4 regions of the Neisseria arctica genome follow, and region 4 is predicted to be linked to each of the others. Evidence: predicted binding sites of a transcription regulator. Region 4 holds the regulator's gene; each other region holds the start of a gene.
The links. The regulator FNR, encoded in region 4, switches genes on or off when oxygen is low (the NO sensors DNR and NnrR bind a similar motif). The targets are predictions, from matches to a motif close to TTGATNNNNATCAA.
Positions count from the first base shown of each region.

Region 1: the regulator FNR is predicted to act here: its motif matches at 4,385-4,398, upstream of LVJ86_RS06000 (DUF3149 domain-containing protein).
Region 2: the regulator FNR is predicted to act here: its motif matches at 5,438-5,451, upstream of pflB (formate C-acetyltransferase).
Region 3: the regulator FNR is predicted to act here: its motif matches at 2,270-2,283, upstream of LVJ86_RS01850 (universal stress protein).

Region 1 covers NZ_CP091510.1:1,309,713-1,317,505, reverse strand. The annotation lists gene cysI (assimilatory sulfite reductase (NADPH) hemoprotein subunit) at 1-555, opposite strand, end outside; gene uvrB (excinuclease ABC subunit UvrB) at 738-2,762, shown strand; gene aqpZ (aquaporin Z) at 2,852-3,544, opposite strand; gene LVJ86_RS06000 (DUF3149 domain-containing protein) at 4,168-4,302, opposite strand; gene LVJ86_RS05995 (2Fe-2S iron-sulfur cluster-binding protein) at 4,510-5,523, opposite strand; gene LVJ86_RS05990 (hypothetical protein) at 5,692-7,125, shown strand; gene LVJ86_RS05985 (tRNA dihydrouridine synthase) at 7,206-7,793, shown strand, end outside.
Region 2 covers NZ_CP091510.1:1,556,612-1,564,404, reverse strand. The annotation lists gene lptF (LPS export ABC transporter permease LptF) at 1-52, opposite strand, end outside; gene LVJ86_RS07205 (leucyl aminopeptidase) at 270-1,688, shown strand; gene LVJ86_RS07200 (FKBP-type peptidyl-prolyl cis-trans isomerase) at 1,879-2,358, opposite strand; gene LVJ86_RS07195 (hypothetical protein) at 2,833-3,123, shown strand; gene ppnP (pyrimidine/purine nucleoside phosphorylase) at 3,396-3,683, shown strand; gene LVJ86_RS07185 (FAD-binding oxidoreductase) at 3,815-5,188, shown strand; gene pflB (formate C-acetyltransferase) at 5,566-7,793, shown strand, end outside.
Region 3 covers NZ_CP091510.1:423,637-431,429, forward strand. The annotation lists gene LVJ86_RS01835 (PaaI family thioesterase) at 1-570, opposite strand, end outside; gene LVJ86_RS01840 (segregation and condensation protein A) at 631-1,491, opposite strand; gene LVJ86_RS01845 (tRNA threonylcarbamoyladenosine dehydratase) at 1,484-2,260, opposite strand; gene LVJ86_RS01850 (universal stress protein) at 2,406-2,870, shown strand; gene LVJ86_RS01855 (esterase-like activity of phytase family protein) at 2,943-4,304, opposite strand; gene serB (phosphoserine phosphatase SerB) at 4,632-5,456, opposite strand; tRNA gene LVJ86_RS01865 (tRNA-Glu) at 5,569-5,644, opposite strand; gene LVJ86_RS01870 (recombination-associated protein RdgC) at 5,820-6,719, shown strand; gene dcd (dCTP deaminase) at 6,840-7,406, shown strand.
Region 4 covers NZ_CP091510.1:2,004,806-2,012,598, reverse strand. The annotation lists gene htpX (protease HtpX) at 1-333, opposite strand, end outside; gene LVJ86_RS09315 (glutamate-5-semialdehyde dehydrogenase) at 554-1,813, opposite strand; partial or broken gene LVJ86_RS09310 (opacity family porin) at 1,964-2,302, opposite strand; gene LVJ86_RS09305 (hypothetical protein) at 2,313-2,543, opposite strand; gene hemN (oxygen-independent coproporphyrinogen III oxidase) at 2,792-4,198, opposite strand; gene fnr (fumarate/nitrate reduction transcriptional regulator Fnr) at 4,368-5,102, shown strand; gene LVJ86_RS09290 (CysB family HTH-type transcriptional regulator) at 5,274-6,224, opposite strand; gene LVJ86_RS09285 (OmpA family protein) at 6,687-7,427, shown strand.

The DNA of each region.
Region 1 (7,793 bases), 700 kb from region 4:
GGTTTGAGGCAGCAGGTGTTCGCTGATTTTTTTTGCCCACTCGTATGCTTCGCGGTGCAGTGACGACTCGACCGGATTACTGGTGCATAAAACATTGCGGTTTACATCGCCAGCGGTGGCAATAGAATCAAGCCCAAGCGCATTTAGCCATTGGTGCATGGGCTTGATGTTGTCTTTCAATACGCCGTGGAATTGGAAAGTTTGACGGTTGGTCAGGCGGATAGAGCCGTATAGGGTATGTTCGGTGGCAAATTCATCAATACCCAGCCATTGTTTGGGGCTGATAATGCCGCCGGGCAGACGGCAGCGCAGCATGACGTTTTTCAGCGGTTCCAATTTTTGTTCGATACGTTCGACACGGATATCGCGGTCGTCTTGTTCGTACATGCCGTGAAAGCGGATTAATTGGAAATTATCACCGTTGAAGCCGCCTGTGAGGCCGTCTGAAAGATCCGAAGCGATCGTACCGCGAAGGTAGTCGCTGTGGTCTTTCAGGCGCTCGTTGTCGGAGAGCGGTGTATCAGGCAGTTTGGCACGCGGATCTTGGGAGGGCATAGGTGTTCCTTATTATTTCGTTCCGTATGGCGTTACTTTAGCCCATGCCGTCTGAAAAAGGGAAAGAATGCTTGGTTTTAATTAAATGCGATTTTGTTATATACAGATAGTCGGATTCAGACGGCCATAGGCTTTTTTGGTATGATAAACAGTCTGTACTTAGTTAAGAGTCTGCATTCATTATGGAAGTGATACGATACCCCGACAGTCCGTTTATTCTCCATCAGCCGTTTCCGCCGGCAGGAGACCAGCCAACGGCGATAGAATGTTTGCTGGAAGGTCTTTCAGACGGCCTGGCATATCAAACGCTGTTGGGCGTAACCGGTTCGGGAAAAACCTATACCATGGCCAATGTGATTGCCCGCAGCGGCAGGCCGGCAATCATTATGGCGCACAATAAAACGCTGGCAGCGCAGCTGTATGCCGAGATGCGCGAATTTTTCCCTGAAAATGCGGTGGAATATTTTGTATCGTATTACGACTATTATCAACCTGAGGCGTATGTACCTAGCCGTGATTTGTTTATCGAAAAAGATTCGGCGATTAACGAACATATCGAGCAAATGCGCCTTTCTGCCACCAAAAACCTGATGACGCGCAATGACGTGATTATCATTGCTACCGTTTCCGCAATTTACGGTATCGGTGATCCTACTGAATACCAGCAAATGGTGCTGTCGGTCAAAGAGGGCGATACTTTGTCGCAGCGCGACATCATCGCTACTTTGGTTGCCATGCAATACGAACGCGGCGATATGGACTTCAAACGCGGCTCTTTCCGAGTACGGGGCGATGTGATAGATGTTTACCCGGCCGAAAGTTCGGATAATGCCTTGCGAATCAGTTTGTTTGATGATGAGATTGACCGCTTGGATTTGTTTGATCCGTTAACGGGCGGCAGTATTCAGCGGGTAGGCCGCTATACCGTGTTTCCTTCCAGCCATTACGTTACCCCCCGTGATACGGTTTTGCGCGCTTGCGAGGGAATCAAAGAAGAATTGCGCGAGCGTATCGAATTTTTTGCCAAAGAAATGCGCCATGTCGAGCAACAGCGCATCGAACAGCGTACCCGTTTCGATTTGGAAATGCTCTATGAAATGGGTTTTTGCAAAGGCATTGAAAACTATTCCCGCCACTTTTCCGGTAAAAAAGAGGGGGAGCCACCGCCCACGTTGATGGATTATCTGCCGAAAAATACCATCATGTTTATTGATGAAAGCCATGTTACCATCGGCCAAATCGGTGGTATGTATAAAGGAGATGCCAGCCGTAAGCAAAATTTGGTGGATTACGGTTTCCGCTTGCCGTCTGCCCGCGATAACCGTCCGCTGAAGTTTCATGAATTTGAAAAAATCATGCCGCAAACCGTTTTTGTATCGGCAACTCCTGCCCAGTATGAGTCCGAACATGCAGGTCAAGTTGTCGAGCAGGTGGTTCGTCCCACAGGTTTGGTTGATCCGCAAATCATTATCCGTCCGGTGGTTACACAGGTGGATGATTTACTAAGTGAAATCAACGACCGGATTGCCAAAGGCGAGCGGGTGTTGGTAACCACGCTCACCAAGCGTATGGCTGAGCAGCTGACCGACTATTACAGTGAATTGGGAGTTAAAGTACGCTATCTCCATAGTGATATTGATACCGTTGAGCGCGTGGAAATCATTCGTGATTTGCGTTTGGGATTGTTTGATGTGTTAGTAGGCATCAACTTATTACGCGAAGGCTTGGATATTCCCGAGGTTTCTCTGGTGGCGATTTTGGATGCCGATAAAGAGGGTTTTTTGCGTAGCCACCGCAGCTTAATCCAAACCATAGGTCGGGCTGCCCGTAACGTAAACGGCGTTGCGATTCTTTATGCCGATAAAATAACCGATTCGATGAAAGCAGCCATCGAAGAAACCGAACGCCGTCGTGAGAAGCAAATCAAGTTTAACGAAGAGCACGGAATCACACCCACACAAATTACCAAACAGGTAAAAGACATTATCGACGGCGTGTATCATGAAGAAAATAATAAAGGCCGTCTGAAAGGAAAATCGGTAAAAGTGGGTGAAATCCACACCGAAGAAGATGCTTTGAAAGAGATTGCCAAACTCGAAAAAGCCATGCAGCAAGCCGCCCGTGATTTGCAGTTTGAAGAAGCGGCGGTATTGCGCGATAAGATTCGGGGGATTAAAGAAGGCTTGCTGTTTGGTGCGGCAGAATAGTATGTGTGCTTCAATGTTGTAATAAAAAATGCAGCCTGAAATCAGGCTGCATTTGCTTTGGTAACCGCACAAAGGTTCAATCTTGTATGTTAGTCGTTGTCGCTTAACAAATAACGGTAAATTGCCGCACCGATGGCACCGCCGATAATCGGTGCTACCCAAAAGAGCCATAGTTGATCGACAGCCCAACCGCCTTGGAATAATGCGACACCGGTAGAGCGGGCGGGGTTAACAGAAGTATTGGTTACTGGGATGCTGATCAAGTGGATCAATGTTAAGCCCAAGCCGATGGCAATCGGTGCGAATCCGGCTGGTGCGCGCTTGTCGGTGGCACCCATGATGATAATCAGGAAAAACGCAGTCAGAACAACTTCGATAACCAAAGCCGACATCATGCTGTAATTGCCGGGAGAGTGTTCGCCGAAGCCGTTACTGGCAAAGCCTGATGCAGCGGCATCAAAGCCGACTTTGCCTGATGCAATGCAGTAAAGCACGGCAGCGGCGGCAATGGCGCCGATTACTTGGGCTGCAATATAGGGCAGCAAATCTTTACCGTTAAAACGGCCACCTATAAACAATCCGACGGAAACTGCCGGATTAAAGTGGCCGCCTGAAATATGGCCTACGGCATAAGCCATAGTCAGTACGGTTAAACCGAATGCGAGCGCTACGCCTGCAAAGCCGATACCCAATTCAGGAAAAGCAGCGGCCAATACTGCGCTGCCGCAACCGCCTAATACCAACCAAAAGGTACCAAAAAATTCGGCAAAATATTTTTTCATTTTAATATACTTTCTTCAAAAGACTGCCTTGATTAAGGCGGTTACCATAGATATATCATAGGCGGCTATTTAACTTTAAAGTTATCGTTTTACCTTTCTTTTCGGTATTTCACGGAATAATATTAAAAATGTATTTAATCGGATACAAATAATAAATTTTATAAATAAATTACTTGTATATGATTGTTTTGTATTGTTTAAATTATTGTTTTATTTTTATTTTTTAAATTATTTATAGAGCTTTTTATCTATTTGTTTTGAAAAAATTAACTATTTTTATAAGTAGTTTATTTTGATATTTTTATACTTTTAAATTCATTTTTTAATGGGTATGTAAAGAATTGTTTTTATCTGGATAGCAATGTATTTTATTTACTTTATTTAACTTTTATAATGGGAACTATTTATAATTTTCTAAATAACCAGTTATTATATCTAAGATTTGGATAGTTTAATTAATTGTTAATAGTTTTAATATATCGTATTTTAAATATTGTGAACTAAATTTTTTATTCAAAAATAGTTATTTGGAAATAAATTTGATAAAACTGTTAGCATAAACAAAAAAAAGGTGTGACACCAGCCACACCCTAAACACACACACATCAAGAGGAAAAGAAACGTCAGCGTTGAGAACTATTGTCTGCTTGCTTTTTAACCCAGAAAAATAAAAATGTTGCAATAACAATCACTACAGCAATCGTAATAAAAGACAAAATACCTACCGGAGATGCAAATAATTCTTTAAAGAGTTCCATAGTTTTCACCGTTAGTTAAATTATGAAATTCAGTTTTTAGGCTTTGTTATTAGGCATTATAGGGAAAATCCGAGCAAGGTCTTTGATGCAAGTCAAGGTTGGGAGAGTTGGTTGTTAAATCGGGAATATTTGTATTTTGTATTGCCTAGCTACCTGAAGTAAAAGTAAAACGGCTACCAGTTATGGAAGGCCGTATGCTTTTATGGTTTAGGTTGATGCCGGTAGGAAGATGTCTGAAAAAAAAGCATGTTCGGGTAGCCTGCATCTTTCTGATAAAACCGTTTTGGCAGCTTGAATCATTTGAGGAGAGCCACAGGTATAAACTTCGTAACCGGACAGATCTGGGTAGTCTTGGATAACGTGGTCTTGAACATAACCCCGCGCACCGTGCCAATCACTATTTGCACGGGAGAGAACCGGAGTAAAGCGCGCATTCGGTAGCTGTGCGATTAAGTTTTCTGCGGTATCCAAAGCATAAAAGTCTTGTATCGTACGCATACCCCAATATAAGTGAATAGGGCGTATGCTATCTATGTTGATAAGATGATGCAGCATACTTTGGATGGGGGCAAAACCCGTACCGGCAGCTAAAAAGATAATCGGTTTTTGTCCCTCTCTTAGGGAAAATGTACCCAGAGGGCCTCTGATACGTAAAATGCTTTTGGGTTGAACGGTAGGCTTATCGTTAAAAATCATATTACTAAATAAGCCGTTGTCATGTTTTCGGATATGTAGTTCCAGCCATTCAGTATATTGTGGGTTATTCGCAATCGAATAACTGCGGGTTTGGTTGTTGGGTAATAAAATATCAATGTATTGGCCGGGATGGAAAATAAACGGAGGCGCTTTGGGGAGGGTCAGTGTCACAATGGCAGTGTGATTTCTGATTTCAATGGCGGTTATACGGGTGGGCAGGGTTTTAACGGGTGGTGCTTTGATGCCGTTATACGCAGGTACTTTGAGGTGGATATTGCTTTTTACGCCACAACAGCACATTAGGATTTTACCGTGTACGGTTTCTTCGCTGCTTAATGCCAGCTCGGCATGAGGACCTTGAATGATTTCCCCTTCGAGAATTTCTGCTTTGCACTGTCCGCAAATGCCATTTTGGCACGAGTGCGGCAAATTAAGGCCATAGCGCTTTGCTGCAGCCAGAATCGGTTCGTTATCGTTAATGGGGAATTCGGTATTGTCCGGTGAGAGAGTAACGGTGTAAGGCATAATAATGACGGGTGGTGTTGAAGGCGTAGATGATAAATAGTGATTTTGTACATGATACTGCATATGCCAACGATGGGCGATATTGGTTAATGACCTTTTTTGTATTGGAGATTGTTAAGAATTTGTTTAGAATATTGAATAAATTTTATATTTTAAAAGGAAAAGGATATGAGGAGGACTGTATTGGCGGTATTGCTGCCTGTTGTCTTTGGTTTAAGTGCTTGCGGTACATTAAACGGAAAATCTCCGCAAGATATGATGAAAATCGCGATGGAGCGTAGTACAAAGCAGGATAGCAGCTACAATTTCAGCGGTGAAATGCGTATTTTCTTAAGTGAGAAAAATAAGGGAGTGCCCTCTGATTCCCAGGCTTTTGAAAAGAGCCGTAAAATTGCTTTGAAAGAGGGCGATACTGAAAAAGCAGGACAGACAGACGGATATGAAGGTGTTTTACCTATGAAGTCTGCAGATAAGGAAAGTAAGCTGCCGGATGGGGAAGATACAGGAAACAATGAAACAGCCACATTGTCGTTGGCGGATGAGTCTGTAAGCGGAGCTGATGAAAATGCAGCAGAGGGAGATTTGTTGTCAACCATACTTGGTTCATCCGAGGAAAGTGAGAATGTAGGTGTATTAGCGACGCGAGCTTTAGAACAATATCCCAATCTAACCCAATATTTGGAAAGTGGCCGTCTGAAATATGCGGGAGCGGTTGATTTACGCGAAGAATTGTTGGAGTTAACGCCCGAATTGCTTATGCGGGGACGTAATGAATATAGCAGTATGAAACTGCCGCTTTTATTTGATTTGAAAAATCTGAGCCTTACTATGGAAGCTCCGGGCAGTATTACGGCAATATTGGATTTTTTCGTTGCTTCTCCGATGCGTTTGCGTATGTTAAACGAACCATTCCGTTTCACCTTACCGAAAGGTACTTTGGATGACATACCGTTACGGAATATTTTTAGGGCATGGGTATTGGCATCGTATAGCGCATACGGCTCATTGCCTGCGGAAACTTATCGATTGGCAGAGAAAGACGAGTTTGCCAAAGAATTAGGCGCTAAATACCGCTTGGAAATCCGGTGGGACAAGCCGACAAAAACTGCCTATGCCGATGCTTTTATAAAAGCATACAGGCAGCATTTTGATTATTTGCAAAAAACTTTGCCCGAGCAAAATATAGATGAGCAGAAAATCGAAGAGGCGCGCGATTCTGCTGAAAAATTGTCAAAAGCAATGGCAGAATTCGATTTCAAAAAATACTTTGGCAGCGATTACTATACAAGTTTTTATCTAAACCGAAACGGGCGGGTTTTGGGAGTACGCAACTATGCCCAAGTTAATGCCGAGCAGCATGTTTTGAATATTGATGCCAATTTGGTTTATCGTTATGGAAAGCCTGTTTTCACTTTAGACCGTAATCGTCAAGATGTGATTACTTTTACCGATCTTTCCGAAGCATTTATGTGGAATGAAAAAAGTAAACAATCAGCGAAAGACGAAGGACATGATATCGGGTATCAATCAGAGTCGGCAGATTTGCTTGAAAAGTCGGATGAAGTTCGCAAACCGGTAGTCAAAAAGTACCACCGCCGCTAAAATAAACTTATGGGCTGTTGAAGCAGCGGGTTTGAAAGATTCAAACCCGCTGATATTTTTTAATATTTTGGTATATCTTGATGAACACTCACCGTTTGGTTCTGGCTCCGATGCAGGGGCTTTGTGATGATGTAATGCGGGACCTGCTTACCCGTATCGGTGGCTTTGATGAATGTGTTAGTGAATTTGTACGCATCACCCATACGGTTCATTCCCGCCAAACCTGGTTGAAATATGTTCCTGAAATTGCTAATGGCAACCGTACTTATGCAGGGGTGCCTTGTACCGTCCAATTATTGGGTAGTGATGCTGAGAACATGGCTGTAAACGCTTTGGCAGCGGTTCGCTTAGGCGTGGATAAAATTGATCTTAATTTCGGCTGCCCGGCGCCTACGGTGAACAAGCACAAGGGCGGGGCGGTGCTTTTGAAAGAGCCTGAGCTTATCCAGCATATTGTGCAGACTTTACGTTCTGCATTGCCGCCGCACATCCCGCTCACTGCAAAAATGAGGTTGGGTTTCGAAGACAAATCACTGGCTTTAGAAAATGCTTGTGCGATTGCCGAAGGAGGGGCATGTGCGCTAACCGTTCATGCCCGTACCAAAGTAGAAGGCTACGAACCGCCGGCACATTGGCGCTGGGTAAGGAAAATACGTGATACGGTTAAT
Region 2 (7,793 bases), 450 kb from region 4:
TTCCGACTGCCGTAAATGACAGTTCTTTGATAAAGTTGCGTTGGTAAATCATATATTAATTAACGGCCGGGAAGATTTGATACGGCGATAGTGCAAGGTTCTGACCGTGTTCGGGTAAGATGCGCCGTATCAGTATCGTTTATGCAGGCTTTCAGGCGGCCTGTCGAATAGGGTACAATCAACCACAGCCGTTTTCCTGTTTCAGACGGCTTTTCCGTTTTGCGGAGCCTTTGTCTGAACATACCGTGGATTTGATTAGGAGATTAAGCGTGGAATTTAGCACAAAAGTTGAAAAATTGCAGCCGCAACAAACAGGCGCGTTGTTATATGTGTGCAGTGATGCTTGCCCGTGTGCCCAATCCGGCAGCAATGAAACCGCTAAAGCACTTTGTGCTTCTTTAGAAGAGGGACAGGTTTTTGCCGAGGCCAAATTGCCTGCGGGTGAAGGTTTTCAGTCGCTGGCAGTGGTGCGCTTGAAAGATGAAGAGCGGGCTACTTTGGATAAAGCCGCAGCCGAAGCTGCTGCGTGGGCGCAAAAGCAGCATGAGGTACATGTGGATGTGGGGGCATTTGATGAAGTGGAGGCTCCGCGCGTAGCCGAAGCTTTTGCGGTGGCATTAGGCATGGCGGTTTACCGTTTTGACCGTTATAAAAAAGAAGCTAAACCGGCAAAATTGGAAAAAACCGTGTTTTATCATGGTAGCGAAGATTTAAGCGGTGCAGTTGCCGTAGCGGAAGCTCAAGTTTACGGTATGCGTATTGCTAAAGACCTCGGAAATGCAGCACCGAACGAATGTACTCCCGAGTTTTTGGCTGCAACAGCAAAACAAGAAGCGACCAAGCTGGGAGCGGGTGTAAAAATCCGTAAAAAAGACTTTATCAAAGAACATATGGGTGCGTTTTGGGCGGTAGCGAAAGGCAGCCGTCAAAAACCTTATCTGATTGAACTGAGTTACCATGGTGCCGCTGATAAAGATGAAGCCCCTGTGGTTCTGGTGGGTAAGGGTATCACGTTTGACAGCGGCGGTATCTCGCTCAAGCCCGGCTTGAATATGGATGAGATGAAATTTGATATGTGCGGTGCGGCAAGCGTAATCGGTACATTTTGTGCCGCCGTCAAATTAAAGCTGCCGATTAACTTGGTGGCGGTTGTGCCCACTTGTGAAAATATGCCATCGGGCGGCGCCAACAAACCGGGCGATGTGGTTAAAACTATGAAGGGCCTAACGGTAGAGGTGTTGAATACAGATGCCGAAGGTCGTTTGATTTTGTGTGACGCACTCACTTATGTAGAGCGTTTCAAACCGCGTGCCGTGATTGATGTCGCTACCTTAACAGGGGCATGTATTGTGGCATTGGGGCATGATGTCAGCGGTTTGATGGGTAATAATCAGGAGTTGGTCGACAGTTTGTTGGCGGCCTCGTTGGAGGTGAATGATAAGGCTTGGCAGTTGCCGTTGTTTGACACCTATAAAGAGCAGTTGAAATCACCCTTTGCGGATCTGGCGAATATCGGCAGCCCCGGAGCGGGTACGATTACGGCAGCTACGTTCTTATCTTACTTTACCGAAGATTATCCGTGGGCTCATTTGGATATTGCCGGTACGGCTTGGAAATCAGGTAAGGAAAAAGGCGCAACGGGCCGCCCCGTGCCTTTATTGCTGAATTACTTGCAAAACCTTGCATAATTTATTTTGATCATAACAGGCCGTCTGAAAATACAGATGGCTTGTTTACTTATGATTTATGTTAAAAAAGTAATGAAATATTCGGATTTTTATTATCGTTGAAATATTCTTTTTTATAACATGTGCGGTTAAAAATGCCGTCTGAAAAAGTTTCAGACGGCATTGGTATTTTTAAGATAGGGGCAAATGCTTAGTGGTGGTGTCCGTGCGGACCGTGTACATGACCGTGCTCAATTTCTTCGGCTGTCGCATCACGCACGCTGTCAACAGTTGCTTTAAAGCGGATTTTCATCCCTGCCAGCGGATGGTTGCCATCTACTACGGCTTTGCCATTGGCAATATCGGTTACACGGTAAACAAACACATCGCCGGTTTCGGGATCATCTGCCTCAAACATCATGCCGACTTCCACCTCTACGGGGAATACGCTTAAGTCTTCGATGCGAACCAATTCGGGATCCTGTTCGCCGAAGGCGTCATCGGGAGAAAGTACGACATCGACTACATCGCCGACATCTTTACCATGGAGTGCTTCTTCAACCAACGGGAAAATACCGTCGTAACCGCCGTGCAGATAGGCAATCGGTTGTTCGGTTTTATCAATGAGCTGGTCGTTGGCATCAAACATTTCATAGTGCAGGGTAACGGCTGAGTTTTTTGCAATAGCCATGAGGTATCCTCTCGGAGTAGGTGAATAACATACTAATTGTAGCATACGAAATCTATATAAAAGGTTTCTTTGCGGGTATGTAAAGCGGTGCCGGTGTCAAAAGAAATACCCATGAAAATTTTTGTATGTTGCTTTTTCGCAACTTTTGTAAAAAAGATAACAAAAGAAACAGAACCTTTGCAAAATTATCAATTCTTTTAAAAATTAATATAACTAATTGAAAAAATAGATTAAAAAAAGAGTTTGGGCAGTTGTTTCGAATAAAAGGGGTGATTTTATGTGAACTTATGCCGTCTGAAGGCACACTAAAAGAAACACAACCTACGGCAACCTCAATCAGCATGATTGCGTTGGCGTGGGGCGTGCGGCATAATTGCTGAAAATTCAGTCATGGATTTGTAATATGGCCGTGCAATACTGACCGGCCAAATTTTAGTTATCTTTAAAATTGATCAATAAAGAAGGTTAATAGAAATGAAAAAATCATTGTTTGCTGCTGCCCTGATGTCTTTGGTATTGGCTGCTTGTGGCGATAGCGCTACTAAAGCTACCGAAGCTGCTGCTTCTGCTGCTTCTGCCGCTACCGAGGCTGCTGCTTCTGCCGCTTCTGCTGCTACCGAGGCCGCTTCTGCTGCTACTGAAGCTGCTGCTTCTGCTGCTACTGAAGCCGCTTCTGCTGCTGATACAGCCGCTTCTGCTGCTGCTTCTGCTGTTGAAGCTGCTGCTTCTGCTGCTACCGAAGCTGCTTCTGCTGCTACTAAATAATCTATCCGAATATAGATTGCAAAGCAGGATACTTCTAGTATCCTGCTTTTGTTTTGCCTGCTATATGTAAAAGGCGTGGGCAAAATATGTGAATGAGAGTGGTTTTAGGTAAGGTTTGAATCTGCCTATCCCGCTTTTATTATGATAGTAGACAAGTAAAATAGATATTTGTTGGTAAAAATAGGGTTTCAGATATCGGATAAAGGTATTTAATAAACATATTGGCAAAATAGTAGATATCGTAACTTTTGGAGAAAAATAGAGAGAAAATTATGTTGAAGATCAATCAGTATTTCAACGGTAGAGTTGCTTCTATCGGACTGCAAACCGAAACCTTACCGGCAACGGTCGGAGTGATGGAGGCGGGAGAATATGAGTTCGGTACCGACGATTTTGAAACAATGACAGTAATCAGCGGTGCTTTAACAGTTAAATTGTCCGGTTCGGATGAATGGCAAATATTTTCTGCGGGGGAAAGTTTTACCGTTGATGCAAACAGCAAATTTCAGCTGAAAGTAGCGGTAGATACTGCTTATTTCTGTACTTACGGTAAATTGTAAATATCCTCCATAATATGGATTCCAGACGGTAAAGATATGGTAAATGAATATAAACAAACATAATGCTTTAATATTCTTTTGATTACTTTTAATTGATGCCGTCTGAAAACTTTGATTTAGGGAAATGACAAATGTCGCTTAAGCAAAAGCTGCAACAAATTTTATCTTCTGCCGAATTGCCTGAAGATACGGAAGCTTGGTTAACTGATCAGCGTCGTCGTTATACGGGACGGGTAGATGCGGTGGTACAGCCTGCCAGTGTAGAAGGTGTACAGGCACTGATGCGCTTTTGTTATGAAAACCGTATTCCGGTTACGCCACAAGGGGGCAATACCGGTTTGTGCGGGGCGGCAGTTCCGGATGGCGGGGTATTGTTGAATTTAAGCAAACTCAACCGAATCCGTCAGGTTAATTTGTCCGACAATGCCATAACGGTAGATGCAGGTGCCGTGCTTCAGAGTGTTCAGCAGGCCGCCGCCGCCGCCGGACGTTTATTCCCTTTGAGCTTGGCTAGTGAGGGTTCTTGTCAAATCGGCGGTAACATTGCTTGTAATGCAGGTGGTTTGAATGTATTACGTTACGGCAGTATGCGTGATTTGGTGTTGGGATTGGAGGTGGTACTGCCCGGCGGTACGCTGATATCGCATTTACAGCCGTTACACAAAAATACTACGGGTTATGACCTGCGCCATTTGTTTATCGGCAGCGAAGGAACGCTCGGCATTATTACGGGAGCGACTCTGAAATTGTTTGCACAGCCGCAAACTGTCGAAACCGCTTGGGTAGGCGTAGAAAATATTGACAGAGCCGTTGAATTGCTAACTTTGATTCAAGGACGTTTTGCCGAACGCTTGTGCAGTTTTGAGTTGGTCAGCCGATTTGCGTTATCTCTGTCTGCCGAATTCAGCCGAACCCGCTCACCCGTGGATGCCGAGTGGCATATTTTGTTGGAATTAACCGATTCTGTGCCGCGAGATGACTTGGGTAGTTTGCTGGCTGAGTTTTTATATGAGCAGGGTTTTGAAAATGCCGCTTTGGCGAAGTCACAATCAGAGCGGGCCGATTGGTGGAAATTGCGTGAAAATATTTCAGCGTCACAGCGTAACTTGGGTGCCAGTATCAAACATGATATTGCCGTACCGATTGCACGCGTAGCCGAGTTTGTAAACGGTTGTGGGCCTGCCTTGGAAAAGGTGTTTACCGGTATCCGCATTGTCGTATTCGGGCATTTGGGTGACGGCAGCCTGCATTACAATACTTTCCTGCCTGACGTATTAAGTAATGAAGTATATGCTTATGAAGATGCGGTAAATGCTATTGTGTATGAAAACGTATTGGCCTGCGAGGGAACCATTGCTGCCGAGCACGGTATCGGTCAGGTGAAAAACCATTGGTTGCCGCGTGTTCGTACCGATGCGGAAATTGCTTTGATGCGTACGGTAAAGGCGGCATTGGATCCGCATAACTTGCTTAATCCGGGCAAATTATTACCGCCGAAAATGTAATCACTATTTTACTGCCGCAGATTGAAAATATATCCGATTAGAATGGTGAGCGGAGTGCTCTGTTGGGGGGTTAAAAAGGCCGTCTGAAATTTTTCAGACGGCCTTTTTACGTTTGGAACCAAAGCAGATGGGTTGGTATACGGGGAAACTTTTGAAATATGTTAACGCGCGTAATTTATTTATTTTACGCTTGTAGAAAAGTGATTGCCAGCATTAGGAACGCTTGTTTTTTAGACTACATTTTGTTTCATGATGTAAGTCAATAAAGTAATTTTATTTCGTTTTTATGTATTAACCGTGCCATATTGTGGTGCTATGCTAAATACTCAGAAAATTATTTATCTTGTTGGTTTGAATTGTTAAATAGGAGTTAAAGCATGAGTGCGACCACACAAACACGCCCTGCCGCTTGGACAGGTTTTAAATCGGGAAGCTGGGAGGCGGGCATTGATGTGCGCGACTTCATTCAGCAAAACTACACGCCTTACGAAGGCGGGGCGGAGTTTTTACAGCCGGCTACTGAAGCAACGAAAAAGTTGTGGCATGAAGTGATGGAATGTATCAAGGTCGAAAACCGTACCCATGCACCTTATAAAATCGATTCACAAATTGTGGCCGGTATCAACAGCCATGAAGCGGGTTATATTAATAAAGATTTGGAGGCCGTAGTCGGATTACAAACCGATGAACCGCTCAAACGTGCCATCATGCCTTACGGCGGTTTGAAAATGGTGATGGACTCTTGCCGTATTTATAACAGCCCTCTGAATCCGGAAGTGGAAAAAGCATTTACCGAATACCGTAAAACCCATAATCAGGGCGTATTTGACGTTTACACCCCCGATATCCGCCGCTGCCGTAAATCGGGTGTGCTAACCGGCTTGCCTGATGCTTACGGACGCGGACGGATTATCGGTGATTACCGTCGTGTGGCTCTTTACGGTATCGACCGCTTGATGGCCGATAAAGCGGCTCAGTTTGATTCTTTGCAGGCAGATTTGGAAGCGGGCAATGATTTGGAAGAGGTAATCCGCCGCCGCGAAGAAATCAGTGAGCAATACCGTGCGCTCGGTCAGATGAAAGAGATGGCGGCACGCTATGGTTTTGATATTTCCGGCCCTGCTCAAAATGCCCGCGAGGCGGTTCAGTGGACTTATTTTGCCTATCTGGCTGCCGTAAAATCACAAAACGGCGCAGCGATGTCGTTCGGGCGTGTTTCCTCGTTTTTGGATATTTATATCGAGCGTGATTTGCAAAACGGCACGTTGACCGAATTGCAGGCTCAAGAACTAATTGACCATTTGGTTATGAAACTGCGTATGGTACGCTTTTTGCGTACGCCAGAATATGACGAGCTGTTTTCAGGCGACCCGATTTGGGCCACTGAATCCATCGGCGGTATGGGATTGGATGGTCGGACATTGGTAACTAAAAACAGCTTCCGCTTCCTGCATACGCTTTACAACATGGGAGCGTCGCCCGAACCAAACATTACCGTATTGTGGTCGGAGCGGCTGCCTGAGCAGTTCAAGTGCTACTGTGCCAAGGTATCGATTGATACTTCGTCTATCCAATACGAAAACGATGATTTGATGCGTCCGGATTTCGATAGTGATGATTATGCGATTGCCTGCTGCGTCAGCCCGATGGTGGTGGGTAAACACATGCAGTTTTTCGGAGCGCGTGCCAATCTGGCTAAAACCATGCTTTATGCGATTAACGGCGGCGTAGACGAAAAATCAAAAGAACAAGTCGGCCCCAAAGCCGAGCCGATTCTCGATGAAGTACTGGATTACGATACCGTATTGAACCGCATGGATAATTTCATGGATTGGCTGGCTACCCAATATGTTACCGCCCTGAATATCATTCATTATATGCACGACAAATATGCTTACGAGGCTGTACTGATGGCGCTGCATGATCGTGATGTGAAGCGTACGATGGCATGCGGTATTGCCGGTTTGTCGGTAGCGGCGGATTCGCTGTCGGCGATTAAATACGCCAAAGTGCGCCCGATTCGTGATGAAAACAATATTGCCGTTGATTTTGAGATTGAGGGAGAATATCCGCAATTCGGCAATAACGATGATCGGGTCGATAGCATTGCTTGCGATTTGGTAGAGCGGTTTATGAAAAAAGTGGCCAACCATAAAATGTATCGCAATGCCCTCCCCACCCAATCCGTGCTGACCATCACTTCCAACGTGGTATACGGTAAAAAAACCGGTAATACACCCGATGGCCGCCGCGCCGGTGCGCCGTTTGGCCCGGGGGCGAATCCGATGCACGGGCGTGATGTCAATGGTGCGGTGGCTTCGCTCAGCTCTGTAGCCAAACTGCCGTTTGAGTTTGCCAAAGATGGTATTTCCTATACTTTCTCGATTGTGCCGGGCGCATTGGGTAAAGACGGCGAATCCCGCGAGAAAAACTTGGCCGGTTTGATGGATGGTTATTTCCATCATGAAGAAGGTATTGAAGGCGGACAGCATTTGAATGTGAACGTACTCAATCGTGAAATGCTGCTTGAAGCTATGAACGATCCAGAGTTGTATCCGCAGTTGACTATCCGTGTTTCGGGATATGCCGTGCGTTTTAACTCGCT
Region 3 (7,793 bases), 800 kb from region 4:
GGCATAGGGCATTAATGATTCGGCAGGCTCGGGTTGGCTTGCGGTGAAGTCGGGAGTCGCCGGAGACGGAGGCGGAAAGCGTTGGTACGATTGACCGGCATGTCGGCTGAAAAAGTTATGCAGCTGCTGTTTTTGCTCATCCGAGAGGGCTGTACGCATGAAAGTGGCGGTACTTAGAGCGATGGGATCGTTCGGATCGTCTTGATAGCAGCGAGTACGGACGAAAGCGACTTGCCCGGCCAAACGGTGGCAGGTGGCGCGGCAGAATACGGGCCGGTCGTTGCGGGCGGGGTGCATATAATCGATGCGCATATCCAGTGTCGCAAGCGCTTCGTAATCGGGCAGGTGGGCGGCAACGGCACAAGCAGAGGCAACGTCGATTAGGGCGCATACCGCGCCGCCGTGTATGGTGTGGCTATCGTTGCGTCCGACCAAATCGGCACGGTTGGCAATGCTTAAAATGGTTTGGCGGTTGCCGGTGTGTTTGAGTTTCAAGCCGATATCGAGACAGTGCGGCAAGGTTAGGTAATGTTCGGAGAGATAGCGGTAGACTTCGGGGTTTTGCGGCATGATTTATCCTTTGCAGTAACAATATTATTTTTATTTGTATTAAGTTTTTGTGCTTAACTTTCAGAGAGGCGCCGTGTCGTTGCCGTCTGAAAGCATTGTTTCGAATTTTTCGCTACCGTCTTGCAGGTGGATTTCGATGGTGTCGAAGCCTTCGTCTTGGATGATGCGTACCAAGCCTTCTTTAGCCAGTTCGAGTAAGGCGATAAAGTTAACAACAACATAGGCAATGCCCTGTTCGGGCTTGAATAATTCGTGAAACAAGCAGCTTCCTTGGCGCAGCCGACGCAAAATACTGCTCATTTGCGCGCGTACGGAAATGGCTTCGCGCACCACTTCGTGGCTTTGCGTGTGTTTGGCGCGGGAGAGAATAGCCAGCCAGGCTTGAGTAAGGTCGGCGGTTTGTACATCGGGCAGCTTGGCTTCAATGGCGATTTCAAGCGGCAGGTATGCCCATGCAAAATCACGGCCAGCACGCGGCAGAGCGTCCAAACCTTGTGCCGCCAGTTTCATTTGTTCGTAGGCAAGCAGGCGGCGTACCAATTCGGCGCGGGGGTCGGCAGCTTCTTCGTCTTCAATGCTTTCGGGCTGAGGCAGCAACAAGCGGGATTTGATTTCTATCAGTACGGCGGCCATCAGCAGATATTCGGCGGCCAAGTCAAACTGATGGGCTTCCATTTGGGCGATATAGTGCAGATATTGTTCGGTGATTTTGATCATCGGAATATCTAGCACATCAATATTTTGCTTGCGGATAAGATACAGCAGCAAATCGAGCGGGCCTTGAAAGCTGTGCAGTACCACCTTAAGCGCATCGGGCGGTATAAACAAATCTTGCGGTAAATCGGTTACCGGTTGGCCGAAAATCCATGCGACGGCATTTTCGGGGGATGAGGGCGGTGCAGAGACGGCTGGCTTATTCATGGGCTGCAATATGGTCGATGGCGGCTTGCGCACAATATAGGCCGAACGAAGCGGTTACCAACATGCTGGCACCGTAACCGGCGCAAGATAAACCTTGAGGGGCGGTATCGGTAGCGCAGGCTTCGCCCGATTGGGGCGGGGTAACGTTTTCGGTGGAATAAACACAGGGTACGCGCATTTTGGCTTGGGTATCTCGTGAAAAACCGTAGCGTTTGCGCAGAGTATAGCGAAGATTGGCCAACAGCGGATCGTGGGTAACACGGCTTAAGTCGGCAGTACGGATAAGGGCCGGATTTTTTTGTCCGCCGGCTCCTCCGCTCATAATAAAAGGTTGCTTTTGGGCGACAAAATATGCGGCCATAGCGGCTTTCACGCGGACTTGATCAATCGCATCAATTACGAAATCAAATTTTTCGGAAAAAATTTCAGGCAGGTTTTCAGGGGTTACAAAATCCTCAATTTCTACCACGTGGCAGCTTGGGTTGATTTGGGTAATCCGCTCTCCGAGTGCGCTGACTTTGGCTTTGCCGAAATCATCCGTAAGTGCGTGAAGCTGGCGGTTAACATTGGATTCGGCAACATTGTCTAAGTCAATCAAGGTAAGTTTGCCTATGCCTGAACGTGCCAATGCTTCGACTGCCCACGAGCCTACCCCGCCTACCCCGACCACGCAAACGTGGGCATTTGCAAAACGCCGTAGCGCTTCGTCTCCGTAAAGGCGGGCAATACCGCCGAAACGACGGGCCGAAACAGGTGGATGCTTAAGCATAAAATGACCTTGTGATAAATCAAAAACCAATAAAATAACAGCTGGCAAAACAATAGGAACGTATTATACTGCAAAGAAAGGGGTGAAACCCAATTATGCCAACGACAGCCGGCTCTTTGAGTCTGCATGAATCAGGAGGATAGATATGTATAAACATTTGGTTGTAGCGGTAGACGGCAGCAGCACCGCACTCAATGCTTTGAAACACGCGGCCGGCTTGGCTGTGGCGATTAATACCAAGCTGACTTTGGTCAATGTGGCCAATCCTGCCGAATATATGGCACTTGCTCCCGAATTTTTGCAGCATGAAAGCTATGAAGCCGCCGCTGTGGCCCAAGGGCATGAAGTATTGGATTTTGCGGTCAATACCGCTAAGGATTTAGGCGTGACCGATGTAGACAAACATCTTCTGGTAGCCAATAAAGGCGCGCGCGAGATGGCTCAGGAATTAGTAGATTATGCCGACTCGCAAGGTGCCGACTTGTTGGTGTTGGGTACGCATGGCCGTACCGGTTTGATGCACCTACTGATGGGCAGCTTCGCCGAAACAGTCATGCGCCAAAGTCATTTGCCACTGTTGGTAATTCGCAGCGAGGGTGAAGAAGAATAATACGCGTTGAATTTGGTATATTTTTATTAAAATGCCGTCTGAAAATTTTCAGACGGCATTTTTCAGATGGCTTTATTTCAATTTTAGTAACGACTCAACGTTTAATAAAATCATCTCATTGTCATCTGCTTTATTCGGATCTCGGCTGCTGGAGTATGGCAGGTTGTTATCGTTGCCAACAATAATATGTTTGTCATCGACTATATCGACATTTTCAATCGTAAAAAATGGAAATTTAAATACGCCTTCGCTTAGTGGTTTCTTGGCGATTTTATCCGGATCTTGAATATTGAGCAGATCGATATAACCTAATTTTTCCACGTTTTGGCCTATATTGTTTTTGCCGAATCTAACTAAATATACCCGTTTGAATTTAGGGAGATTGCTGAAACAGCGGGTAGTATCTTTATCCGTCGGCTTACAGGCTTTTTCGGTGATTCCCTCTCCGTTGTCTCTTTCTATGATTAAAGCACGGTTTGTATCAATCATATTGAAGTCGCCAATAGCATTACCATTGTCTTCCAGCGGGTATTTCCAGAAATTACCCGTCCATTTTTGTTTTTTTACATCAAACTCTAAGATGCGCAGGTAATTTTTTCCATTGTCGTTTTCATAGCTATTTTTATCGGCATCCCATAGAGCTCCCTCCAGCAGAGGATATAATATTTTCCCATCCACAGAAGCCCCCATTCCTTCAAAACCTTTAGAACGGTTGACTTCAAACTTCATCTTTGAGGCCGGGGTGGCCGGTGATTGTAAACTGAAGTGTTCCGGTGATCGGATAACTTTTCCGTTAACTTCGGTTTCAAAAATATTCAATACTTTGCCCGTCAAATCTGCTTGGATAAGGTAAGGGCCGAATTCGTCGCCAATCCAAATATTGCCTCCGATAATCTGTAGGCTCTCCGGATCAAAATCAGCTCCTGTTAAATAACGGGTTTCGGTGGATTCGTTAATAATATGGAAAGGGATTTTTTTATCGGGATCTTTTAAAAAAATGGTTTCAAGCGGAGAGAAAGTGTGGTTTTTAAAATCGATATGATAACGGGTGAGGTATAGCATAAAATCCGGCGAATTTTTTCGGTTTCCTGCGCCGTTATCTGTCAAAACCCAATAACTGTCGTCGGCCATTTTGGTAATGCCGGAATGTCCTTGAAGCGGTTGCCCGTCAAAAGGTAAAAATACACCTGTCGGGCGATTATCCGAAAAGCCTTCAATGCTGTTTAATTTTTCTGTTCGCTTGCTGGTAGTGAACTTCCCCGCATTTGTCAATACTTTAGGGGCATCGGAGGGGGCTTGTATAAAGGATTCGGCAGGTAATATAGCATGGCCGGCCAATATGGCAGGGTGTTCAATAGCAGCGGCCGAAGTATATTGTGCTATTGCGAGTAAGACGGTAGCGGTGAGAACAGATTTACAGGTTTTGAATGTCATGGTGGGAAAATCCTATAGGTTAAGTTTCAATGTAATTTTAGAAACTCAGTATGACAATCTTGTGGCTGTTGGGAATTTTATGGTGCGTTGATCGGTTTTATATATGGCATATATGCTATGCTTTAACTGCTATGTACTTATGATATTAAAGTATTTTATTTTTTAAGCACGTGATTTGTAAGTTATGGAATAGCCTCACATTAAAAGATATAACGCAACAAATTATTTTTAACAATCGTCCAATGTTGTACCGCAAAAATAAAAAATGCCGTCTGAAAATTTTCAGACGGCATTTTTTATTAAGCAATACGATAATGTTTTTGATAATTAGAGGAACCAACCTCGCACGGCTTCTAAGCCGCAGTGGTTAATACATAAACGGGCATTTTGTTGGGTTTTGGGTTTGGCCCGGTAGGCAATGCCGATGCCGGCTTCTTGAAGCATCGGAATATCATTGGCTCCGTCTCCCATGGCTAAAACCTGTTTCTTTCTCAAACCCAGTTTTTTACGGTATTCGGCCAGTAGTGATGCTTTGGCTTCGGCGTCGATAATACGCCCTTGCAAGCGTCCGGTCAGCTTACCGTTTACTATTTCAAGCGTGTTGGCATAGCTGTAATCAAGGCCGAGCCGGTTTTTCAAACGGTCGGTAAAAAATGTGAAACCGCCCGATACCAGCATAAATTTCACCTGATTTTTTTTGCACTCTTCAATCAGATATTCCGCACCGGGCGAAAGCTGTAAAACATAATCGTAAACTTCTTGGAATACGCCCTCTTCCAAGCCTTTGAGCAAAGCGACACGGTGGCGAAGCGATTGTTCGAAATCCAACTCGCCGCGCATTGAGCTTTCGGTAATTTCGGCAACTTGGTCTTTTAGGCCCACACCGGCGGCAATTTCGTCAATACATTCAATAGTAATCAGCGTGGAATCCATATCGCTGACAATCAATCCCAATTCGTTGAAGGGCATATCGGGTACTATGCCGAAATCGATCTGTTGGCGGGTAAGTTCGGCAGCTATGGGGTCGGGCAGGGTGTAATCAGGCTCAACCGCGATGCGTACGATACCGGGTGCGTAGGGTGTGGTTGCCGGTAAACCACCGAGTGTGTAGGAGGCAATATCGGGATGCTGTAAAACGAGAGAATAGCTCATGATGAGTGAAGGTGTGTAGTGGTAAATAAGGCTGGATTATAAAATAATCAGCACGAGCCGTCTGAAAAAATGTAAAAAACGCTTTCCGTTATGGAAAGCGTTTTTTGAAATCTGGCACGCCCACGGGGATTCGAACCCCGGTTGCCGCCGTGAAAGGGCAGTGTCCTAGGCCTCTAGACGATGGGCGCGTAACCGAAGGCAGAACTATACAGATTCATTGTTTTTTCGTCAATAGGGAAATAGCGGAAATATTGTGTTAGGCGTGGAGATTGGGCTGAAGTTGTCTGAAGGCAAGGGCAGGATGCTTGGCGGTTTGCTGTATAATACGGCGGTTTGGACAAAGAAATAATAAAGGATGCCCTTATGTGGTTTAAGCAAATCAGTTTTTACCCGCTCAATCTTGAAAAATTGCCCCAATTGGAAACTCTGGCGGCCAAGCTGGCAGAGGCGGAGTTTACCCCTTGTATGGGTTTGGACTGGTTTAGCGAGGGTTTTGCCGCCCCCGTATCTTTTTCACCCGAACCGGTGTTCCCGGCCGACTACACTTGGTTGGTGGCCTTGAAAAAAGAAGAAAAAGTATTACCGGCAGGTGTAATCCGCGATATTTTGGAAGAACGCGTGGCCGATATCCAGAATGCCGAAGCGCGTAATGTCGGGCGTAAAGAAAAACAAGAGCTAAAAGAGCAGATTACTGATGATCTGCTGCCGCGTGCTTTTACCCGCAGCAGCCGTATTCAGGCGGTTTTTGATACTAAGCACGGCTTTTTGTTGATCAATAATGCCGCCTCCGCCAAAGCGGAAACTATGTTGACTAAATTGCGTGAAGCCTTGGGCGGTTTGGAAGCCAGCCTGCCCAATACCAAGCAGTCTCCCTCAAGCTTGATGACGGAATGGCTGTTGCAAGGCAGTGCGCAAGGCGGGTTTGAGTTGGATAGCGATTGCGAGCTGAAAGGTACTGGTGACGTAGTACCAACCGTAAAAGTATCCAAGCAGGATCTGACCGCCGATGAGGTGGTGCAACATGTGAGAAATGGTAAAACGGTTACCCAATTGGGGCTGACTTGGCGGGATCAGATCAGTTTTATCCTTACCCAGGATTTCACTCTCAAACGTATACAATATCTGGACGTATTACAGGAAGAGGCTGAAAACCACGGCGATGATGCCGCCAGCTTGGCGTTTGCTTCGCAGATTTTGATGAGTGAAGCTTTGAGTACCATGATAGGCGAGTTAGTATCGTATTTAGGTGGCTGGCAGGAATAAACAGTTTAGGCCGTCTGAAAATAATGCGGTAGCGTGTATGAGATTGCGCGCGCTGCCGATTTTCCATAGAATAAACGCTATTTTCCCGCTTGGCGGGACTTATCCGCAGGGAAACAGAAAATGAGCATTAAATCCGACAAATGGATTCGCCGCATGAGCGAGGAATACGGCATGATTGAGCCGTTTGAGCCTAACCAGATTAAAGAAGTCAACGGGCAAAAAATTATTTCATACGGCACTTCAAGCTATGGTTACGATATCCGTTGTGCCAATGAATTCAAGATTTTTACCAATATCAACAGCACGATTGTTGATCCGAAAAACTTTGACCCGAAAAACTTTGTGACGGTAGAAGACGATTGCTGCATTATTCCGCCAAATTCGTTTGCATTGGCACGAACTGTGGAGTATTTCCGTATTCCGCGTAATGTGTTGACCGTATGTTTGGGCAAATCGACTTATGCCCGCTGCGGTATCATTGTTAACGTAACCCCGTTCGAGCCGGAATGGGAAGGTTATGTGACTTTGGAGTTTTCCAATACCACACCGCTGCCGGCGAAAATTTATGCAGGTGAAGGCGTTGCCCAAGTTTTGTTTTTCGAGAGCGACGAAGTATGCGAAACCTCTTATAAAGACCGTAACGGCAAATATATGGGGCAAACGGGTGTAACGTTACCGAAGACCTGATTTTTTGATATATATCTAAAATATATATTTATACAATGCCGTCTGAAAATTTTTCAGGCGGCATTTGATTTATGGTGGCGGTAGAATGAATCGGCAAGAAAATTTCGGATACGGAAGAGCCGGATAGGAAATGATAAATCCCCTGGAAAATTCGAAGGCTTGTATAGTTTGCCGTATGTGATCATGAAAGATGGAATTTGGCTTGGGCGATATGCGGTAAATTGTAGATTTGGCTATAAGCCATACAATTTAATTATATGTTTCTGAATATATTTCAGACGGCCTTATTTTTACATTGCATAGTTACGGTGCGGTTTGTTGCCTCTGCAACGAATAGTTCGGCCAGTTTGGTTTGTTTGTATCGGCTTAAGTGGCTTTTTCATCAGG
Region 4 (7,793 bases):
GGTAGCAAATGCATTAGGCTCGGGTGAGTGGTAAATGGCTACCTCGGGAGTTTTTAAGTTCCATTGGCGAGCTTGGTTTTGAACAGTTTGTAAAAGCCAAGCTTCAACTTCGTTTTGAGGTTGCGTAATTACCTCTGCGCCTACGGAACGTTTCGCAACCATTTTAGAGGTCAGCAAAGAGATAATTGAGCCGGTAAAACCAATAACGGCGGAGTAGATGAGCAGGCTTCCTAATTGATCCGGGTTACTGCTAACACCGAGAACACTCAGAATGATGCTGATAACGACAAGAACAGCGATATTAGTGGCAAGAAACAGAAAAATACGTTTCACTGGTTTTCCTCTTTTACTAGTATGATATGGTTATTCTAGGATTTCAAACTTCATGTATTTTCGCAAAAATCAGGTGGCTAGCATAGTCTGATTTCAGAAAAGGTATGCAAAATTACGCGTATTTTTAGATGGATTTATGCTCTTGTATTTATTGTTTATTCGCTAAATGCCGTCTGAAAAAGTCGATTTCTGCACAATTGCTTTGTAGAGGCTTGCTAATTTAGGTTCTGATTTGCCCAGTACCTAAAACAATCCATTTTTGGCTTGTTAAGCCGTGTAACCCGACAGGCCCTCGTACATGGATTTTATCAGTGGAAATGCCGATTTCTGCACCTAGGCCGTATTCAAAGCCATCGGCAAAACGGGTTGATGCGTTTACTATTACACTGGAGCTGTCTACCATACGCAAGAATAGTTGGGCATCAGTATAGTTTTCGGTAACGATGCTATCGGTATGATGGCTGCCATGCGTGTTTATATGTTGTATTGCTTCATATATATTGTCAACAATTTTAATAGATAAAATGGGTGCGAGGTATTCGGTGTTCCAATCTTCTTCGGTGGCGGCCACTGCATTGGGCAGAATCTCTAATGTACGGGGGCAGGCACGTAATTCTACTTGTTTTTCTTTATATTTTTTTGCTAGTAGAGGCAAGATTTCAGCAGCACGGCTTTGGTGTATCAAAAGGGTTTCCATCGTATTACAGGTGCCGTAACGAGAGGTTTTCGCATTGAAGGCTATATTGACTGCTTTTTCCGTGTCGGCTGCTTGGTCAATATAAGTGTGGCATATGCCGTCTAGGTGTTTAATGACTGGAACGCGTGCTTCCGCACTAATACGCGCTACCAATGCTTTTCCTCCGCGAGGAATAATAACATCAATCAAATCGGGACTCTGCAGCATGGCGCCGACACTTTCTCTATTCGTATTTTCGATTAGGCGGACGGCATCTTCGGGCAGTGTGCTTTCACGTAATGCCTGTCGGATAATCCGGTAGATTTCCAGATTGCAGTTAAAGGCTTCACTGCCTCCGCGCAATATGCAGGCATTGCCCGACTTTAGGCATAATGCGGCAGCGTCGACAGTTACATTAGGGCGCGATTCGTAAATTATTCCGATAACTCCAAGAGGTACGCGCATTTTGCCAATTTGTAGGCCATTGGGCCGGGTGCGAAATTCATCCATTTCACCGACTGGATCGGGTAGCGCTGCAATTTGTCGTAAGCCTTCGCACATGCTCTCTACGGTTTTTTCTGTGAGCCTTAGCCTTTCTAATAGTGGGGTATCGAGACCTTTTTCAGTTGCTGCTGCCATATCTTTGGCATTTGCAGCTAAGATATTTGCTTGATTTATCTGAATCAATTCGGCCATGCGTAAAAGTGCGTAATTTTTTTCGGCTGATGAGCAGGACGCCAATCGGTAAAATGCGGTTTTGGCTGCTGTCGCGGTATTGCGTACATAGTCGGTAATATTTTGCATGTTTTAGGCAACCCATTTGTTAATATGATTTATATTCTTTTGATAATAAATGTTGTCGGTTGTTTGAGCAACATGGCAATGATAAAAGAAGGCCGTCTGAAACTTTTCAGACGGCCTTTCATTTTTTATGGTTATTGCTGTATGCTTGGTTTAGAAGCTATAACGCAAACCTGCGAGTGCGCCGTATTGATGTACTTTTGTAGGATATTTATCACCATCCAGCTTGCCTAGATAGTTATACTCTGTGCCAACATTGAATGCCAGTTGATCATTAATTTGATATTGTACGCCCGCCAGCAAACCAATCCCCAAACGGGTATTGGTCTCTGAATAGCTGTAAGAGCTATTATTGGTACGGTTTTCAATATTGCCGCTTAGACGATTGGCGCCTGCACGAATACCCACATAAGGTGTTAAGGCAGTTTGATTGTGCGCATCATAAATTGCCGAGATGCCAGTACCTTGTACGCTTAAATCCCCTTGAGTGGATGAATAAGCATTAGAGGTGGAATTTTACTTTCCCAAAATGGGTGTAATCGAGTGCGTAACGGGCATTGCCGAAGCTTTTACCTACAGAAATACGCGTATTAGTGACAGTATCTTTATGATTTTGATTGTCTGCTTTTAACACCAACCGAGATGTGCCAAGTTCACCTTGGATATACAGTCCCTCTGCTGCGGCCATGGTTGAGAAGCCGCTTAATAATGTAATCAGTAAGAATTTTTTCATTTTAAAGTCTAACCGGATAATAATGCTAGATAAATATATCAAAAAACAAACAGGCTAACATAATAAAATGCTGTTCTCCGTTAGCTTATATTTTATATCTTTGTAAAATTATTGATTTATTTTTAAGTGGTTATTTTTTATTAAGTTAATTCTTATGTATTTATATTTTTTAGGTGGGTTGATTGGAAAACCTGTATTTATAAATAAAAAGGCTGTCCATCATGAAGGCAGCCTTTTTATTTATGTGGTTAAACCGTCTGTGAATATTTTGCAGCTGTTTCTTTATGGCGCAGATGATAATCGAAAACCATGGCGATATTGCGGATCACAAAGCGGCCTTTGGGCGTGACGGTCAAACCTTGAGGTTTGAGTATTATTAGGCCGCGTTCGGCCAAGTTTAGTAAATCGGACAATTCTTCTGAGAAATATTGTTTGAACGGAATACCGAACAAACTTTCATATGTTTGAAAATCAAGTGAGAATCGGCACATTAGATCTTGAATAATATTTCGACGCAGAATGTCGTCACGGTTGAGGCGGTAACCGCGCATAACGGGTAAACGACCATTGTCGATAGCGTTGTAATAGGCATCAATATCACGTTCGTTTTGAACATAAGTATTGCCGATTTTACCGATACTGGAAACGCCAATGGCAATTAAGTCGCAGTCCGCATAGGTAGAATAACCTTGGAAATTGCGTTGAAGCCAGCCTTCACGCAGGGCGATAGCTAATTCGTCATTGGGTTTGGCAAAATGATCCATACCGATAAAGGTATAACCTTTCCGAGTAAGGGTTTGTACGGCGTATTGAAGTATATCAAGCTTCTCTTCGCTGCCTGGTACGCTCTCAGTGTCGATACGGCGTTGAGGTTTAAAAATATGAGGTAGGTGTGCGTAGTGGTAAAGTGCCAGTCGGTCCGGATCAAGTGTTAAAACCGTATCGATAGTGGGTTTGATGCTTTCAAGCGATTGATATGGCAAACCATATATTAAATCAACACTAACAGATTTGAATCCTGCTTCGCGCGCTGCTTCGATGACTTCACGGGTTTCCTCAACAGTTTGGATGCGGTTGACGGCTTGTTGTACTTTGGGATCGAAATCCTGAATACCGACACTCATACGGTTGAAACCGAGGCGTCCCAGATGAAAGACGGTTTCCCGGCTGACCTTCCTTGGGTCTATTTCGATTGAATACTCACCGTTCGGCAGTAATTGAAAGTGGCGCCGTATCATGTCGAAAACACGTTCCAGCTGGTCATCGTCTAAGAAGGTGGGTGTGCCGCCGCCAAAATGGAGCTGTGCCAGTGGAAGCTTCCCATTGAGATGCGGGGACAATAGAGCCATTTCTTTTTCTAGGTATTCTATATATGCGTCGGCACGTGTTTTATCTTTTGTGATAATTTTGTTACAACCGCAGTAATAGCAAATGGTATTGCAAAAAGGTATGTGTATATATAGGGATAAAGGTTTATTGAGTGCTCCGGTATTGCGCTGCTGTAACGCTTGTAGGTAATCAGACTCGCCGAAGCCGCTATGGAAGCGGTCTGCCGTAGGATAAGAGGTGTAGCGGGGGCCGCTGGCAGGTAGGCTGGCAATTAGTTCGCGGTTAAACTCCGGTTCTTGGCTGGTGTGTATAGGTATGGTTTTCATGTGGCGGCTTTTATAAAAGGGTGTGTTACAATAATCGGACGCCGTGATAGCGGATTGGGCAATTTTACGGATGTTTGGTAGAATGTGCCAACCAAGATGATGATGTCTTGATTTGAGTCAATCACTCTAATTTTAAAGGGTTTAAAGGCTATAAAGCCTAGAAGAAATTATGTCTGCACACACCACTCAAAATCAAATGAAAGCATTGTGTTCGACCTGTTCTCTGCGTGAACTGTGTTTGCCTGTGGGGTTGATGCCGACTGAATTTGAGCAGCTTGATGCTGTGATCAAACAAAGCCGCCGCTTGAAAAAAGGCGAGTTTTTATTTCGGGCAGGCGAGCCTTTTGCTTCTTTGTTTGCTATACGTACCGGCTTTTTTAAAACAACCGTAGCCAGCCAAGATGGCCGCGATCAAGTAACCGGTTTTTTTATGTCGGGTGAGTTGATCGGTATGGACGGTATTTGTTCGCATGTACATAGTTGTGATGCCGTCGCATTAGAAGATAGCGAAGTATGCGAGCTCCCGTTTGCCCATATGGAAATGTTAGGTCAAAGAATCCCCAGCTTGCAGACTCATTTTTTCCGTTTGATGAGCCGTGAAATTGTACGTGATCAAGGAGTAATGCTATTGCTTGGGAATATGCGTGCTGAAGAGCGGTTGGCTGCTTTTTTATTAAATTTGTCAAGCAGGCTTTACTCCCGAGGTTTTGCGGCCAATGATTTTATTTTGCGGATGTCGCGTGAGGAAATTGGTAGTTATCTGGGATTAAAATTAGAAACAGTGAGCAGAACTTTATCGAAATTTCATCATGAAGGCTGGATTTTGGTTGAGCATAAACATATTCAAATTTTAAAACCCCAAGTACTCAAGCAAATGGTATATGGTGCGGAACATGCGGTTTGACAGGGTTAAATAAAGTGGTGCTCAAGTAAAAATCCAAAAGCTTTCTGACAAAAATAAATATAGCTTAAATATCAAACAGGCCGTCTGAACTTTCAGACGGCCTGTTTGATATATTTGTAAGGTTTCGTATCCTAATATCATTAATTAATCAGTTTTGATGCTTGTTTGAAACTAAATGGAGAAGTCTTCTTCTATCGGAGCATAGAGAATTTGGTCAATTTTTTGGCGAGTTAGCGGGGAAGAAAATATATTAATAAAATCGTAAGTATAACCGCGCAAATATGTATCAGGACGCAGTGCTATGTAAGTTGAAGATGGTTCGAACAAATGATCTACGGGAATCATACGTAGAGTGTGGTCATGCTCGGGATCAAATGCTATTTTCGCCATTAAGCCGATACCGAGTCCCAAGTTAACATAAGTTTTTAAAACATCTGTGTCTGCGGAAGAAAGAGCAACCTTAGGCGGTTCAATATATGCTTTTTGGAAAGCACGGGCTATGCTGCTACCGTTATTAAAGGCAAATTCATAAGTAATTAGAGGATATGTCGAAAGGTCTTCGAGAGTTAAAGGGCGTTGTAGGTCAAGTAGGGCATGCTCTTTAGGTACAATCACTGCGTGGGTCCATTCTGAGCAAGGAAGTTTACGTAAATCGGTATGTTCCTCAAGGGATTCGGTTGCAATGGCAAAGTCCGCCTCTCCGCTCGCAACCATTTGCGATATTGAGTGAGGGTTACCTTGGCGGATACTGAGCTGTACTTTGGGATAGCGTTCGACAAATTTCGCTACGATCGGCGGCAGTACATAGCGTGCTTGCGTATGTGTAGTGGCTATTGTTAAAGAACCCGTATTTTGATCTGTAAATTCATTTCCGATATTTTTAATATTCTGTACATCATGCAATATTTTTTCTGCCAGCTCCAATACGGCTTTTCCCGGTTGGGAAACCGAAACTACCCGTTTCCCACTGCGGATAAATATTTGGATACCGAGTTCGTCCTCTAATAAGCGTATTTGTTTGGAAATACCTGGCTGTGAAGTAAAAAGAGCTTCGGCAGCTTCGGAAACATTCAAATTATGTTTATAAACTTCCAAAACATAGCGTAATTGTTGTAATTTCATGGCAATAAATAAATAGAGTGGTCGGCGGGAAATATGTAGGATTTGTACGACAAATACTAAGATAAATGTAACATATTTCTATCTGTAAGCGGGAGTATACTCTCTGTACTTTGAAGTGAATTGTTTTTAAAAGTTAAATTAAACTGCACTAAGTATAGATTCATACCAATATATTGTTTTGTTGTTGCTTTTGCGCAACTTGTCTATGAAAGGGGTAGTGTTTTGGTTGTAAATAAATGACACGGGTTTGATTTTTCGGCATGATTGATAGGTAGGAAGCAGGCCGTTTGTCGGTTGTTTTCAGTTAGCGCGCTATTGACAGTTTGCTTTGACCTTTTTATAGTGCAAACCTGATATATCCGATTTGCCGCCGTTTGTAATTGATACAGCGGCCTGTATTGGTGATTTGTAGCGGCAGCACCTAAGTTTCCGTTGCATAACAATTTTTGATGAGGGAATAAAATGACCAAACAGCTTAAATTAAGCGCCTTGTTCGTTGCTCTGGTTGCTTCAGGCACTGCAATGGCTAGCGAAGCGCATACTAAACACGGTTACACCGTTGACCGCGAGCAAACTATTGTACGCAACAGCTACGGTGAATGCTGGCAAAACACCTACTTGGACAAAGCAAGTCAAGGCCGTATTGAGTGTGGTGACGCTACCCCGGTTAATGTCGCCCCCGAGTATGCTGATGAGACTGTAGCTCTGTCTGCACAAACATTATTTGGTTTTGACCGCGATACTCTGCGTCCGGAAGCTACTGAAACCTTGAATGCATTGGCTCAACGCTTGAGCAATACTAACGTAGAAGCCGTACGTGTTGAAGGCCATACCGACTTCATGGGTTCTGATGCTTACAACCAAGCTCTGTCTGAGCGTCGTGCTAACGTTGTAGCCAACTACTTGGTTAACCGTGGTGTTGCTTCTACTAAAGTAACTGCTGTTGGTTTGGGTGAATCTCAAGCACGTATGACTGCTACTTGTGAAGCTGAAGTAGCTAAATTGGGTGCTAAAGTTTCTCGTGCTAAGAAACGTGCTGCTCTGATCGCTTGTATCGAGCCTGATCGCCGTGTAGACGTTAAGATCCGTACCTTGGTTACTCGCCAAGTAGCTCCGGGTCAAGTTGAAGGTGAGCGTCCCGCTACTGAAGAAGGTTGGATTCCCGGCCCAGCATCTTCAATTCACGGTTACACCCGTCCGTAATTGATAAAGGTTTTACCTGATTCAGAAAGCCCCGCGTTTAACGGGGCTTTTTTATTACCTAATTAACTACAATTGTAGTGAGGTGAATAAAATTGCTGGTTTTAATAAAAGCGGAGTAATTAATATTTCATTTTGAGTTCTTTGCTTAAAATTTATGCCATCATATAATCCTGTTGCACCCATATTATTTTTTAAGAAATTCGGCTTTTAAATAAGATATGACAGAAAATAATATTTTCCCCATTTAAATTTTGAGATGGATCCTTATGGAATATTTAGTATTATTGGTCAAAGGGTAAGAGGTATATTTTATAGTATATAAACTGGCAGTTAGTTAGCCACGAAAGGTATATGGCTATGGCGGAT